Regions from separate parts of the Bifidobacterium pseudocatenulatum DSM 20438 genome, predicted to be linked through region 2. Evidence: riboswitches for the same ligand, from Rfam matches in the RefSeq annotation. Region 2 holds a riboswitch; each other region holds the start of a gene.
What was found. Region 2 has a riboswitch for thiamine pyrophosphate ahead of BBPC_RS04325 (solute carrier family 23 protein). Riboswitches for the same ligand answer to the same signal wherever they lie in the genome.
Positions count from the first base shown of each region.

Region 1: it holds a riboswitch for thiamine pyrophosphate, as region 2 does, so the genes downstream of both, tenA (thiaminase II) here and BBPC_RS04325 (solute carrier family 23 protein) in region 2, are expected to answer to the same signal.
Region 3: it holds a riboswitch for thiamine pyrophosphate, as region 2 does, so the genes downstream of both, BBPC_RS05405 (ECF transporter S component) here and BBPC_RS04325 (solute carrier family 23 protein) in region 2, are expected to answer to the same signal.

Region 1 is NZ_AP012330.1:1,295,965-1,301,222, reverse strand. Features, by position in the region: gene BBPC_RS05465 (energy-coupling factor transporter ATPase) at 1-1,973, shown strand, start outside; gene BBPC_RS05460 (YhbY family RNA-binding protein) at 2,045-2,350, shown strand; gene tenA (thiaminase II) at 2,476-3,150, opposite strand; TPP riboswitch at 3,236-3,346, opposite strand; gene BBPC_RS05450 (glycosyltransferase family 2 protein) at 3,463-4,476, shown strand; gene ppgK (polyphosphate--glucose phosphotransferase) at 4,719-5,258, shown strand, end outside.
Region 2 is NZ_AP012330.1:1,044,802-1,050,059, reverse strand. Features, by position in the region: gene gltB (glutamate synthase large subunit) at 1-1,588, opposite strand, end outside; TPP riboswitch at 1,803-1,905, shown strand; gene BBPC_RS04325 (solute carrier family 23 protein) at 1,887-3,320, shown strand; gene BBPC_RS04320 (LuxE/PaaK family acyltransferase) at 3,375-4,490, shown strand; gene BBPC_RS04315 (acyl-CoA reductase) at 4,487-5,258, shown strand, end outside.
Region 3 is NZ_AP012330.1:1,278,441-1,283,698, forward strand. Features, by position in the region: gene BBPC_RS05390 (dipeptidase) at 1-77, shown strand, start outside; gene BBPC_RS05395 (energy-coupling factor transporter transmembrane component T family protein) at 210-1,052, opposite strand; gene BBPC_RS05400 (ABC transporter ATP-binding protein) at 1,054-2,559, opposite strand; gene BBPC_RS05405 (ECF transporter S component) at 2,655-3,269, opposite strand; TPP riboswitch at 3,300-3,402, opposite strand; gene BBPC_RS05410 (Mrp/NBP35 family ATP-binding protein) at 3,553-4,674, opposite strand; gene ligA (NAD-dependent DNA ligase LigA) at 4,768-5,258, opposite strand, start outside.

The DNA of each region.
Region 1 (5,258 bases), 250 kb from region 2:
TCGCCATGTCACTTGACGCAGTCGACATGAGCGGACAACGAGAAGCCGATCCCACGCGAATGAGCGGAGGCCAACAGCAGCGCGTCGCCATCGCCGGCATGCTTGCCATGAATCCCGAAATCCTCGTGCTCGACGAGCCTACCGCCATGCTCGATCCGCAAGGCCGCGCCGACATCATGCATATTCTTGACGAATTGCAGCAGCACGGCACAACCATCATTCTCGTCACCCACCATCGTGACGAATTCGTCAATGCCGACCGCATCATTCGCCTGGATAACGGGCGTATCGTGCAAAGCGCTCGCGGTAATACTGCAAGTATTCCGGAAATGGACGAATCAGGCACAGCGCAAGAAGACAACCCAATTGCCAAATCCAATATTGCAAATGGCGCATCGAAGCCAACATCAGCTGTACCAATCATTGAAATCCATAATCTGATATATCAATATCCAAACAGTAGCAAGCCTGTGCTCGATAAGCTTTCCATAACCATCAATGAGGGTGAAACCGTGGCCATCACAGGGCATAACGGTGCAGGCAAAACCACCCTCGCGCGTCTTCTCTGCGCGCTGGAACAGCCGCAATCTGGCAGCATTACCGTCAACACCATTCCCGTCGCACGCCAACGCGCCAACGGCAATATGCAGTCGCTCAAGCGTGCGGACCGCGAGAAACTGCGCGCCACCATCGGCTACGTCATGCAACATCCCGAACGTCAGCTTTTCGCCGAAACCGTAGCCGAGGACGTCGCCTACGGTCCGCGCAACCAACGGCTTGATGAAGCGCAAGTGGATGAACATGTCAGCCAAGCCATGGCATTGCTGCATATTGAACATCTTGCCGACCGTTCGCCATTCGACCTTTCCGGCGGGCAGCAACGACTCGTTGCCATAGCGGGCGTCATCGCATGCCAACCGCGGATTCTCATTATGGACGAGCCGACCGCGGGACTTGATGAAGCGGCCACAACCCGCGTGCACAATCTCATCCAAACCCTCCACGCACAAGGCATCACCATACTCATCATTTCCCATTCGCAAGCGGAAATCGACGTACTTGCCGACCGGACGATCGCGCTTGACGCTGACCGGAACGTTGGTGGAAAAGTTCGTGATGCCGAGCCTGGTTCTGCTGTCGAATCGGCAGGTTCGAAGAATCTGCACACGCTTGGCTCCGGACATGCAAAGGGAGACGTCCGTGAAAACCGCAGTTTTATGGAACGGCTTGACCCGCGCGTGAAGATGGTGGGCGCGTTGGCGGTCATGTTCTCCGCATTCGCCATCCGCTCTTTCTGGCAGCTGCTCGTGGCCGCACTGTTGACCGGCATGATCGTTGCGACATCAGGCATCGGCGTGAAACAACTGTTCAAATCGATTCACATGTTCCTTGCATTGTTCGTGTTCTGCGGACTGCTCAATGTGTTCTTCGTACAATCCGGCAATGTTCTTACGAACATCGGACCGATTCCAATCACCGACGACGGTGTGCGTATCGCTATACTGTACGCCTGCAGATTCGTTGCGGTCATTATCGTCGGAGTGGTGTTCCTCGCCACCACCACGCCTACGGCCATCACCGACGCGTTCGAAGCCTTGCTCAAACCCTTCGCAAAAATAGGCGTGCACGCGCAGGAGATCGCACTGGTGATGAGCCTCGCACTGCGGTTCCTGCCCACTCTGGGAAGCGAGGCGAAAGCCATTGCGGACGCACAGGCGGCTCGAGGTGGCAGCATCGAAACGGGAACGTTCGTGCAGCGTATCAAGGCGATGGTTTCCATCATCATTCCGGTGTTCGCAGGGGCGATACGCCATGCCGACAATCTCAGTCTCGCACTCGACGCGCGATGCTATGAAGAGGGTATCGCACGCACACATTGGCGCGTGATGAGCATCGCCAAACGAGACATTGCCGCGGGCGGTGTGGTTGTGGCATATGTGGCTGCGTTGGTTCTGATCGCTGGACTAAACTGAAGGCAGTCGGCGGATTTTACCGTCCTCACGCTACTCTTGAGCAAGCATCATAGATAGGAATGGAACAAGTTATGGCATTAACCAAGAAGCAGGTCAAGCAGCTGCGAGGCCTGGCCACCAAGCTCAATCCGCTCATCCAGGTCGGCAAGAACGATCTGAGCGAAAACGCCATCAAGCAGGCGGACGAAACCATCGAAAAGCGTGAGCTCATCAAGTGCTCCGTGCTCGACGGATCCGGTCTGACCGCCAAGGAAGCAGGCGAGGGATTGGCTGAAGAACTGAACGCGGAACTCGTGCAGGTCATCGGCAACCGTTTCGTGCTCTACCGCCGCTCCCATCGCGACGACGTGGAACATATCCGCCTCGTACGCGAATAAAGCGGGAAACTGACGCGACCAAACATAACAGGGCGGGTGCTTTCTGAAAACCAATCAGAAGACACCCGCCTTGCTGCAATGAAAATAAACAATCGGAAGTCAGGAAACCCCATGAAGGAGTGCTATCAGCGCGCCTGATTCCATTCGGGCTTCCATGTGTACTGCATGTCGTACGCGCTGGCCCAGAACATGTATTCGTTCTCCACGCCGGTCACGAAAATGTCGATCAGCTCGCGCTTGCGCTCCTCGCTCGCGTCGGCCACCAGTTTCTCGATATGATCGAGCAGCCACACGGAATCCTGCCAGAACTCGTCGGTCTTATACATGTCGACCCAGCTCTTGTACGGATTGTTGTCGAGCGTGTCCGCGAACTCGGCGGCAAGACGATAACCATAATCCGCATACACCCAGGCGCACGGCAGCACGGCCACAAGAATGTCGAGAATATCCTTGCCATAGGCGATGGAAAGGATATTCGACGTGTAGGCACGCGCGAAGGCCGACTGGCGCACATTGTTCATCTGCTCTTCGGTGATGCCATAGCTGGCCAAGTAGGAGCGGTGTACTTCGGTCTCGACCTGCAGGGCGCCGTTCTGCACCTTGAGCATGAACGCCATGATTTCAGGGTCGGTGGCCTTGGCTAATCCCAAAGCGTGCACTCTGGCGTAATCGTTCACATAACGAAAATCCTGCAGCAGATAGAAGGCGAAACGCTCGCGTTGCAGTGTGCCTTCGCCAAGCTCGCGGATGAACGGCTGCTGGTAGCCTTCCTCCCAAACCAGGTCGGCGGCCTTGCGCATGCGCTGCGCGAACGGCGGAAGATTGTCGCGTTGGATGCCTTTGGCGGCGTCGAACTCATAATCGAAATCGGTTGTTGATGTCACAGCAGTCACTAGACATGCCTCCCTACGCTGGTGTTAACCATCAGGTTCAAAGGGTTCAGGCCTCACTTGGCCCATCTCAACCCGACGAACACGGGTTCCCCTGCATTACGCCGTACATTATGGCAAAGCCGCACGAAATGTGCAAGAGCCCGTCCGTCGAATGGAATCGTGCCGCATGATGCGAACACAGGCGATGTTCGGTTGAGGGCGAGTGCAAGAATGGAACGTATGACTGAAAAGCAAGTTGCGAAGAACACCATCGAAAAGCTGGCTATCGTCGTGGTGACGTACAGGCGTCAGCAGCTGCTCGCCACCCTGTTCGAATCCATCGAAAAACTCACTGTGGCGCCATGGCGTATCATCGTCGTGGACAACGAGCACAGCGAGGCGACCCAAGGCATGGTCGACGATTTCCGTGAAGCGGTCACCGCGCAGTGGGGCAATACCATCGCCGACCAGTCGGGCAACGAAAGCCGTGTGGTGTACGCGCCGCAATCCGACAACCTCGGCGGCGCAGGCGGCTTCTCCGCAGGTGTGAAGAAGGCATACGAGCTGGGTGCGGAGTGGTTCTGGGTGATGGACGACGACGTGGCCGTGATGCCTGAGGCCATCGAAAGGCTCGCCAAGTGGACCGGCAGCCATGATGTGATCCAGGGAAGCCGATACGACTACGACGGAGGCCCGTTCTACTGGCAGTACGATTTCATCGTGCCTCTTGGCATTCCCAATCCGATCGCTCCGGCCGCGTTCGGGCGTCCCGGCTATCGTGTGATGGACACCTTATGCTTTGAAGGCGGCCTGTTCCGCCGCAATATCGTGGAACAGATCGGTTTGCCGGATCCCCGCTTCTTCATCTACTGGGACGATACGATGTACGGCTATCGCGCCAGCAAGGTCACCAATCCGATCGTGGTGCCCGACGTGATCCTGCGACGTACGCGCGAGATCGGTAACTGGGATATCGCCGGCGTGCGTCAGCTCAACTCCACTTCCGACATGAACCGCTACCACATCATGCGCAACCGTGGCTACATGGCACGCTATTTCATGTCGTTCGGCGATTACCGTCCGCTGATGTTCGGCTTTGGCACGTTGCTGACCGCCGCCAAGGAGGTCATTCGCTTGGTGATGGTGGACCGTGAGCATGCCAAGACCGGCTTGGTGCAGATTGTCAAGGGTTGGTGGGATTCGCGCAAGCTGCTGCATGATCCGGATTGGAAGCCGATGCCGCCGCTCAAGTAATGTGGCTACACCGTCTTCAGACGGTTATTTTCTTATGATTCGCCCCATGCCGATGCGTTGCGTTGGCATGGGGCGAATCGTTTGCAGAAAACAATCGCAAATATTTGCGTTTCATTGCGACAGATTATGCAATCGTATTCACCAATTGTGTATTGTCGGCGCGTTTTGGGGCATGGGGCGAGTTACTATGGCGTTTACCGGTTCGATATACCCACTATGTACCTTGATAGGAGAGGTCGAAGATGATTGAAACTGCACAGGCATTTGGCGTTGACATTGGCGGCTCCGGCATTAAGGCAGCCCCGGTTAACCTCGAGAAGGGCGAATTTGCTGAACCGCGTCTGAAGATCCTTACCCCGGAGGTTTCCACTCCGAAGGCCGTTGGCGAAATCGTTCGCCAGCAGCTCGAGCATTTTGAGGTTCCTGAGTCCGCTCCGGTCGGCATCGCATTCCCCGCTCCGATTCATGTTGGCGAGAAGCTCGGCTATATGGCCAATCTGGACCAGTCTTGGGTTGGCGTGGACGTCACCGAAGTGTTCTCCGAAGCTTGCGGCCGTCCGGTCACCGTGGTGAACGACGCTGATGCGGCCGGTCTTGCCGAACAGCAGTTCGGCGCAGCCAAGGGCCAGGACGGCCTGGTCGTCGCCACCACGCTGGGCACCGGCATCGGCACCGCGCTGATCTTCAACGGCGAGCTCATTCCGAACACTGAGCTCGGCCATTTGGAACTGCTCAAGGGCAAGGGTGACGCCGAGAAGTACGCGGCATCCTCCATTCGTGAA
Region 2 (5,258 bases):
CACGCTCCCAGTCGAGCGGCGGATTGGTGACCTGCGCGAACTTCTGGGTGAAGTAGTCGAACAGCATGCGGCTGCGGGAGGAAAGCGCGGCCATAGGCGCGTCATTGCCCATGGATCCGAGCGGCTCCTTGCCGGTGTTGGCCATCGGGGCGAGCAGCAGCTTCAGATCCTCTTCGGTGTAGCCGAAGGCGCGCTGGCGGCGTTGCACGGACTGGCCGGAGTGGTTGACGTGCTCGCGCTTGGGCAGCTGGCTCATCTCGACGGTGTTGCCTTCGACCCACTGACGGTACGGATGCTGGGACGCGAGGGACTTCTTGATCTCCTCGTCCGGGATGATGCGGCCTTCCTTGGTATCGACGAGGAACATCTTGCCCGGTTCCAGGCGGCCCTTGGACACGATGTGTTCCTCGGCGTTCTCCGGGAGCACGCCGGTTTCGGATGCGAGCACGATGTAGCCGTCGTCGGTAAGCTGCCAGCGGCCGGGGCGGAAGCCGTTGCGGTCGAGCAGCGCGCCGACCTGGGTGCCGTCAGTGAAGATGATGTGCGCCGGACCGTCCCACGGTTCGATCAGCGTATTGTTGTATTCGTAGAACGCCCTGACATCGGGGTCAAGCTGGTCGTTCTTCTCCCATGCCGGCGGCAGCATCATGGAGATGGCATGTGGCATGGAACGTCCGGACAGGTGCAGCAGTTCGAGGCATTCGTCGAACGTGCCGGAATCGGAGTAGCCCGGGGTAGCGATCGGCAGCAGCGGCTTGAATTCGCCGAGCAGTTCGGAGCTTAGGCGGCCTTCACGTGCGGACAGCCAGTTGCGGTTGCCCTGGATGGTGTTGATCTCGCCGTTATGGGCCAGCTGGCGGAACGGCTGGGCCAGCGGCCAGCTCGGGAACGTGTTGGTGGAGAAGCGGGAGTGCACGATGGCGATCTTCGCCTTCATGCGCTCGTCGGAAAGATCCAGGAAGAAGGGCTTGAGCTGCATGGTGGTGAGCATGCCCTTGTAGGTGATGGTGCGTGCGGACAGGGACGCGAAGTAGATGCCCACCTCGTGTTCGACGCGCTTGCGGATGCGGAAGGTCTTGCGGTCCAGTTCGATGCCTGCGAGCTGGCCTTCGGGGTCGGCCACGACCAGCGTCTTGAACGCGGGCATGCTGGCGAGCGCCTGCAGTCCGAGTCCGTCCGGGTTGGTGGGTACGACGCGCCATGCGAGTACTTCGAGGCCTTCTTCGCGCACGATTTTGGCGATGGCTTGTTCTTGTTGTCCGGAGGTGGCGATGTCGCGGTCGAGGAATGCGATGCCGGCGGCGTAGTGGCCTTCTTCGGGCAGTTCGACGCCTGCGGTGGCGCGCATGAATTCGTCGGGCATGCTCATGAGGATGCCTGCGCCGTCGCCGGTGTTTTCTTCGGCGCCTACGGCTCCGCGGTGGTTGAGGTTGACGAGCACTTCGATGGCGTCGTCGACGATTTTGCGTTCGGGGCGCTTGTTGAGGGTGGTGACCATACCCACGCCGCAGGCGTCGTGCTCGGCGCCGGGATCGTACATACCTTGGGAATCATGGATCGTGAGATCTAACGGGGCGTGGAAAGTCACCGAAACCACCTTCAATGTTTTTGGGCAAGAAAAGTCTTGCGGTTCTTTAATGCGTGGTTTAGAATACCGCGCCCCTGTATCAAATACGTTTCGCGTGTCCATATAACGAATACTCGGAAAAGTCAAGACTGTTTTTCTTGGGAAAATGTGGAGGATATGTGTTGGGTTGTGGTGGTTGCCGGTATCGATGCGTGTCGTTATGCTGGTGGTTGTCCGAAGAGTACAGGGGAGCCGATGTGGCTGAGATGGGCGTTTGCCCGGACCCTTATGACCTGAACAGGGTAGTGCCTGCGTAGGGATGTTACGAACGGTGCGCGTGCGCGTCTTCTCTGTGCTGACGGCTGGTGTTTGGCCGTGTGTTTCGTGGAAAGAGAAGGGATTTGGCGTGTCTGATGCGTCGCAGGTGCCTGAGCAGCTTGGTTCGGGTTCGAAGAAGTTGACTCCGAAGAATGTGCTGCTGGGTTTGCAGCATGTGTTGGTGTCCAATGTGTGGCTTGATCCGGTGTTTGTGGCTGGTGCCATTGGCTTGCCGTTGGCGTTGTCGTCAAATATGGTGAATGCCATTTTCATTGTGTCTGGTTTGGTCACATTGATTCAGGCCACGAGGTTGGTGCGTTTGCCGATTGTGCAGGGTCCGTCCGCCGCGTTCGATGCGTTGATGATCGCTGCGGGCACTGCTGGTTCGTTGGCTGCCGCTGGTACGTCGATTTTTGTCAGTTCGCTGATTTTCTTGGTGCTGTGTCTGACCCGTGTGATTGAGAAGATGCGTTTTCTGTTCGCGCCGATGGTGTCGGGCGTGATTATTTTTCTGGTTGGCGTTTCGCTGTCGAGTTTCACGTTGAGCGAGTTTCTTGGTGGCGCTCCCGGCGATGATGGTTTTGCCGATCCGAAGACGTTGGCCGTGTCTATCGTGACTTGCGTGCTGGTGGTGGCGCTTTCCCAGTTCGGCAAGGGTATGGTCAGGGCGCTTTCCTATCTGATTGCTCTGGTTGCCGGCACTGCGCTTTCGATGGTATTTGGCATGGCTGATTTTTCCGGTGTCGCGTCGAAGCCTTGGTTTGGTCTTCCTCAGATTATGCCGTATGGCGGTTTTGACTTTGATGCGGCGGTGTTTGTGCCGTTCTTCATCGCATATATGGTTGCGATTATGGAGGCGCTTGGCGTGTATCAGGCGGCCAGTGAGATCCAGGGCGTCAAGCTTGAGGATCGTCAGGTTCGTTATGGTTTGGCCGGCGAGGCTGCCGGTTCCGCGATTTCTTCGATGATCGGCGGTTTCACCACTACCGCGTATCCGCAGAATGTCGCGTTGCTTAAGGTCACGGATGAGGGCAAGACCCGTACCCGTGTGCCGGTGATCATCGCCGGCGTGGTATTTGTGGTTCTTGGTTTCATTCCGAAGGCCGGAGCGGTATTGTCGTTGATTCCTTCCCCTGTGATCGGCGGCATTTTCCTGCCGGCCGCGGCAAGCCTGATCAGCACGGGCTTCAATACGCTGCGCAAGGTGGAGTCGAACGACCGTTCCCAGGCGGTCATTGGATTGTCCCTGCTGTTGGGCATCGCGCTGCCGAGCGCGTTGAGCGGCTTGGAGGGCGGCGCTCACGTGTTCTTCTCCAATTCGATTCTGGTTGGGGCGTTCTGTGTGGTGATTCTCAAGGCACTGCTGATCGACCTGCCGAATCTGATCAATCGTCGTAAAGGAAACAGCGAAGCTGAAGTTCCGTCGCAGATCTGATTTGCTTTCGAATATCAGTATCGTTTATAGAAAGGAATACCGCATATGACATCAATGTCGTTGGGTGCCGACGCGCAGGAAGTCAAGGCAAACGTGCTTGAGTTCATCGAAAAGTATGGTTGCGAGGTCGCTCCGGATGAGGCGTTCGACGCGCTCGCACATAAGATTTTCGCTTTCCAGTTTGCCCATAACATGCAGTATCGCGCGTATTGCATGTCTCGTAGGGTGACTCCGCAGATGTTGTCGGATTGGATGGATATTCCGCCGATGCCGGTGGATGGGTTCAAGATGCTGACGCTCACTTCGGTGCCTGAAGATGATTGCGAGGCAGTGTTCATGACCAGCGGCACTACGCATCCGGGTCAGCGTGGACGCAACTATCATCCTGATCTTGAGGTGTGGGATGCGTCGATGATCGGCCCGTTCCGTCATTTCATCATGCCTGACCGTGAGCGCATGCGTATCGCGGTGCTCTCCCCTGCCTGGGAGATGAATCATAATGGTTCGTTGGCCCGTTATCTGACGCGTGCGGTGGAGCAGTGCGGCAGCGAGGGCAGCGGCTTCTTCTTCCATGAGGATGGTTTGGACTTCGCTGGTGTGGAAAAGTTCCTTGATCAGTCGGTGGCAGACGGCGAGCCGGTGATGCTGATGGGCGCTTCGTCCGCGTATCTGTATCTGCTTGACTATCTTGCCGAGCGGGGCAAAACCTATGCGTTGGCGAAGGATTCGCGTGTTTTCGATACCGGTGGTTTCAAGAGTACGAAAACCGATATGACCGTCGATGATTTGTATGCGAAGTTCCTTGAGGTGTTTGGCGTCGCACGCACGCATTGCGTGAACATGTACGGTATGACGGAGTTGAGTTCGCAGATTTACGATCAGAATCTGCTGTCGTACTATACGGATGGTTCGTCGAATTATCTGAAGGCGACGCCGTCGTGGGTTCGTTCCGTGTTCCTCGATCCGGCGACGCTCACGCCTGTCGCCGATGGCGAGCAGGGGGTGATCGCGCATTACGATTTGGCGAATTGGAATTCCTGTCTGGCGATTCTGACCGAAGATCTTGGCGTGCGCACCGATTCCGGTTACGAGCTCAACGGTCGTGCGAAGGGTGCGGAGGCACGCGGCTGCTCCATCGCCGTCGACGAGGTGATGGCGGCAAACGCATGAGCGTCATCGACATTTTCCATGCGCCGCGCGGCTTCGTATTTGAGGATTTCGAAACACGCGGCGTTCTCACCGACCGCGGTGAGGTCACGTTGCGTTATCCGGTACTCACGCCTGAGACTGTCCAAGATTTGTGCGAGACAACGCGTTGCAATCGATCGCAGACATTGGCAGCATATTCCGTCGAACACATCGTCGACATCATCGGCGAGGCGGTGGAATTGTGGACGAATCCCGATTATGAGGGTCGCCAGATAGCGGAGTCTCTGATTCCCTCCATCACCGGCTATGACGCGACGATGACGCGTATCGAACTGAAACGTTACATGCGCATGTTCCGCAGACGCGAACTATTGCGTTTTCTTGATGACGAACTGCCAAGCCCGCGCATGCTGGACGAATACCGACCGAACAAGTCCGGCGGATACACGCGCCTGTACGGGCCGGACTTGACATTCCACGTGTTTTCCAGCAATGTTCCCGGCATTCCCGTATGGAGCATGACCATGAGTCTGCTGACGAAAAGCGCGATCATCGGCAAATCATCGTTCGACGAACCGCTGATGCCCGTACTGTTCGCTCGTTCTCTGACACAGATCAACCCGGATCTCGCCGACGTATTGGCCATAGTGCCGTGGCGCGGCGGCACGGTAGAGCTTGAAGACGTGGCGATCGGCGAAGCGAACGCCGTGATCGCCTACGGTTCGTCGCACACCACCGAGGCGATCCGTCCACGCGTGAGCGCGGGCAAACCGTTCCTCAGCTATGGCG
Region 3 (5,258 bases), 230 kb from region 2:
ACGAATCCATCAGTCTTCCCAGCCTGAAAAACAATGTGATCACCGAAGCGCTGCTGCTTGACAAGCTTGCCAAGTAGCGGATATCACATATCTTTTGAGAAAAACAACGGGCAAATGCGAAGGGCGTTCCATTCCATACAACGAATGAAACGCCCTTCGCAAATCCGCCGCGCATTCAACAAACCTCGTACTGCGCAGCCCTGCTCCGATTAATTGCCAGTGCCGGTAAAAGCCCAATGCCAGTAACCGGTGAAATAAGCGCAAGACAACGCAATCACTGGCACTGCCACACAAATCGCATAAAACAGCCAGTCGACGGCGTTCAAACGTGATTCCCGGGCCTGACTACGTGGAGCATCCGATCCGAAAGCACGCGCCTCCATGGCGGTGGCAAGCTTCGTGCCGCGTCGAATCGACACAACCAATAGGCTGAACGCTTGGGAAAATACGCGCTTGATGGCGCTACCGTCGCCTAGTCCACGAGAGCGGCGGGATTGCCCAAGCGCACGCCAATCATCCTGCAGCAACGTGAACATGCGCATGCCAGCCAAACCGCCATATACGAATCGTGACGGCAAATGCAGAATCTGCACCAAACCATCGGCCAGATCGGTCGGGTCAAGGCCAAGCGCGAGGATCACGCCGGGAACGGCAATGGCCGCCACACGTAGGAACGTGGCCACCGCCAAATACAACGATCCCTGCGAGACCACAATGACATTACCAAGATTGACCAGCACGGCACCGGAGGTTTTGCCATACAATGACACGGAAATGAAGCTTCCCGAAGCTGCGACCCATACCGGCCAGGTTTTACGAAGCACCGTCCATGGAGCGACGCCTCCAATCCAGAGCAGCAGCATCTCCAACGCAAACGCCACCGATGCGGAAACCACATCCAACGTCACGAACATGGGAATGCACAATATCAGCGCACCGATGAAACGACTGACCGGATTAATCTTCGCTACAAACCATGACGGCGACGCCGGCTTGGCGTCATCATGACGTTCCCTATGCGGCACCACGCTGATAGTTTTCAACTGTTCCATCTCACTCCCCCTCGCTTACGAGAATGCGACGCGCACCCAGCGCTTCGATCAACGGCTCGTCATGAGTGACCATGATGACGGAACAGCCCGCGTCGCGCGCGCCCGCTATCAGCCTGACCATTTCCGTCCATGTGGTGAAATCCTGACCGAATGTCGGCTCGTCCATCACCAACACCTTCGGCGCCGCGGCAAGCATGGACGCCACGGAAAGGCGACGCTTCTCGCCGCCGGATAACGTGAATGGATTGGCTGGGGCGAACCGCTTGAGATTCAGCCGTTCTAGCATCATATCGGCGATGGCGTAGGCCTCGTCATCGGTTTTCCCCATGGATTTAGGACCGACTGCCACTTCGTCGCGCACGCTGGACGTGACGAACTGGTGTTCCGGCTCTTGGAACACCATGCCGATTCGCCCAAGAAGATCCCTGCTTTTCCATGTGAAGACGTTGTTCTCCCTATGTGCGGGAACCATGCTTTCATCCATACTTACCCGACCGGAAATCGGCTTGAGCAAGCCAGCCAAAGTCAAAGCGAGCGTGGATTTTCCCACGCCGTTTTTGCCGGTCAGGGCGGTAATCTCGCCGGCATGGAACGCGAGGTTCACACGCTCGCCAAGAGCGAATTCACGTCCGAAGCTGAGATCCTCGGTTCGCAGAACAACATTTCCCGACGATTGATTGGATTCGGGAATATGGCTTTCGACGGTGCGCCCCGGAACCCAGGCACCACCTTTTGTCAATACCGGCGCCATGCTGCCAAACACTTCTTCCGGAGTGCCGTCGGCGATGACTCCGCTGACATGCGAATCGGATTCCGGCTTACCAAGCACAATGACACGATCCACCAAATCAAGCCATACGTCGATATGATGCTCCACCACCACCAAGGTTTCATGGGTTCGGTCAAGCACACCACGTACCGCATCATGCACTTCCTTGACGCCTTCCGGATCAAGGTTGGCGGTCGGCTCGTCAAGCAACAGCAGCCCGGGATGCATGGCGAGTACACCAGCCAAAGCCAGACGTTGACGCTGCCCGCCAGAAAGCCTGCGTGTGGAACGATCGAGTTTCATATAGCCAAGTCCAACAATGTCGAGTGATGAACGGACCCTGCTCCAAATCTCATTTTTTGGCAGATTCAGATTTTCACAACCAAAAGCAGTATCATCTCCCACACGTTCCAGAATCGTCTGCGCATCGGGATCCTGCAATACCAATCCTGAGCGCCCACGCGAATGACGGGCATCCGTTCCGTCAATCAGCAGCTCACCCTCGAGTTCGCCTTCATCATCACCGCCGAGCACGCCGGCAAGACCGGCCATCAACGTCGATTTTCCGGCACCGGAAGCGCCCAACAGCAACACGCGCTCCCCCGGCTGTATGGTGAAATCCACATGCCTTAACGCAAAATCCTTACGTGAGGCATGCCGCCATCCCCAATCGCGCGCGACCACCCCGGCTGCGGAAAACGGTTTTCCTGCATCAGTACCCATGAATCGTTCTTTCATTCCTTTTGCATTTGACATTCGCAAGGCGAACACGCATCAAAGAAGTCCCGTATCCACTCACCGTGAATGCGATACGGGACTTCACAAACGAATCGTCAGACCAGTTCCTGCGTGCGGCCGGATTCGAAACGGTCAAGCACGCCGGTTTTGGCGATGGCCACCTGTAGGAAATACATCACCATCCCGGCGAGCACTGCACCGGAAATGATGGAGGTGCCTAGGTAGATACTGGCACGCACCGTGCTCCAGGCCGGGTTGGTGATCCAGTAGTACAGACCGCAGCCTATACCTGCGAAGGCGCCGGCAATGGTGGTGGACAGCAGGTCCCACTTCCTGTAGGCAAAGACTGCGAAGCCGATTTCCGCGCCAAAGCCCTGCATGATGCCGACGATCAGTGAGCCGCCGACACCCCACTGGTTGCCCATGGTGAGCTCAAGCGCGGCGGCAAGGGTTTCCGCGAACAACGCGGCACCAGGTTTGCGCACGATAATGGCCGCCAAAGGACCTGCGAACAGCCAAAAGGCGTTAAGCAATCCTTCAAAACCAGGGGTCACCGCTCCGAAGAGAGCCAGTGGTGCGGTACAGACAATGTCCCAGCCCCAGAAGATCACACCGGACGCAACGGCAATGATGGCAGCCACGACAATATCGACTACACGCCACTTGTTGTTGTGCTTGCGCACTACGGAAGACTGCTTTTCTTCAATCATAGGATATGTGCCTTTCTCTCTTTGACAAGGCACGGGAATGGAGAGACGTCCGTGCGCCGGCATTACCCGGTATACGTTCATACGGTCGAAGCGTTTGCTTCCTCTCAGCCATACGGCCCCCGTGTCTGCGCTTGATACTACACAAGGCACAAGATTTTCACAAGGGCCGTTTCATTTTCGCTTCGTTTCCGGTATGGAATACGCTCGGTTTTTTGCAATGGCCTGTCTTCGCGGGTTTCCCTCCCATACTGAATGCAGTACGGGAACACGGTTCCATAGAGTTTTACAGGGGCCTGCGCATCAACGATTCAGCTAGGTTCCTGAATGTCTCGCCAATATCGTCGGCACGTAATGAGCCATCCTCATTCAGCACGGCCGGACGTCCGGCCTCACCAGTCTCCCTCAATTCCGGTTCCAACGGAAGCTGAGCTAGCAAAGGAACGTCATAACCGAGGCTTTCGGTCAGCTGTTCCGACACGCGCGCGCCGCCGCCTTCGCCGAAAATCCGCAGACGTTCACCCTTGTGCTCGTAATAGCTCATGTTTTCCACAACACCACGCACTTTCATCGGCACCTGCAGCGTCACCAGGCCGGAGCGGACCGCGATGTCGGATGCGGATGGCTGCGGCGTGGTGACCACCACCAGTTCCGCGTTCGGCAAGGCCTGGGCCACGGAAATCGCCATATCGCCGGTGCCTGGAGCCAAGTCAAGCAGAAGCACGTCGGGCTCACCCCACCACACGTCTGAAAGGAACTGTTCGAGCGAACGCTGCAGTCTCGGCCCTCTCCAAAGGATCGCGCGATCGGCGCCCGCAAACATGCCGATGGAAATCAATTTCGTTCCCCAAGCGGTGACGGGCATGAGCATGCCATTCAGATTGGTGGGTTGCGCGTGCACGCCGAACAGTCGCGGCAGCGAGAATCCATAGATGTCGGCATCAATGGCAGCCGTATCATAACCGAGCGCCGCGAAAGTGGCGGCAAGATTCGCGGTGACGGACGATTTGCCGACACCGCCCTTGCCGGATGCTATGGCGAAAATACGGGTTTTGATGCCCGGCTTGTTGAAGGGATTCTGCTTGCGCTCGGCTTTGAGACCGGCAACGAGTTGGGTGAGCTTGTCTTGGCTCATAGATCCGACTTCGATGCGCGGCAGCAGCGTTGCATCCGGGTAGGATGCCACCGCTCCGTTGATCTGGTTGGTGATGGTCTGCGATAATGGGCAGCCTTCTACCGTCAGTTCGACCTCCACACGAACCTCATAGGTGTTCGCCTTACCTTCCACCGGTATCGCATCGATGGCTGCGATCATGCCCAGATCAGTCACAGATCGACCCAGTTCCGGGTCGATTACTTTGCTGAGTCGCTCATAGATGCGCGCTTCGATGGTGCGCTCGTCGGTCATGGTTCCTCCTTTAGCCGCGTACCAGACTAGCGTCTGGAGACGCGGCATGCCAGAGCTTTCTTGCGATTACGTTGCCAGTTTGACGTGCCGGTATCACACCGTTCCATTTTCCAGCAGTATTTTGAACTGGTCCTCGTTTAGCATGGGAACGCCTAATTCCTCTGCTTTGGCGGCTTTGGCACCGGCGTTTTCGCCAATGACCACCCAATCGGTTTTCTTGCTGACGGATCCTGAGGCTCTTCCACCGCGGGAGATAATCGCTTCTTTGGCGGAGTCACGCGAGAAGTCAATCAACGAACCGGTGACAACCACTGTTTTACCTTCAAGCGTCTGCGGTAGTGTACTGATTTCAACCTGCTCCGCACCGACTCCAGCAGCCTTCCATGCTTCCAACACCGTGCCGCGCCAATCGCCTGGTTCCTTGGCCGACGCGAACCACGTGACCACCGATTCCGCGATCTCCGGACCGATGCCGTCTATCTGTGACAGTTCGTCCACACTGGCGCGTTCGATGGCGTCAAGCGATCCGAACGTATTGGCGATAACACGTGCCGTAGGAGGACCAAGTCGCCTGATGGACAGGG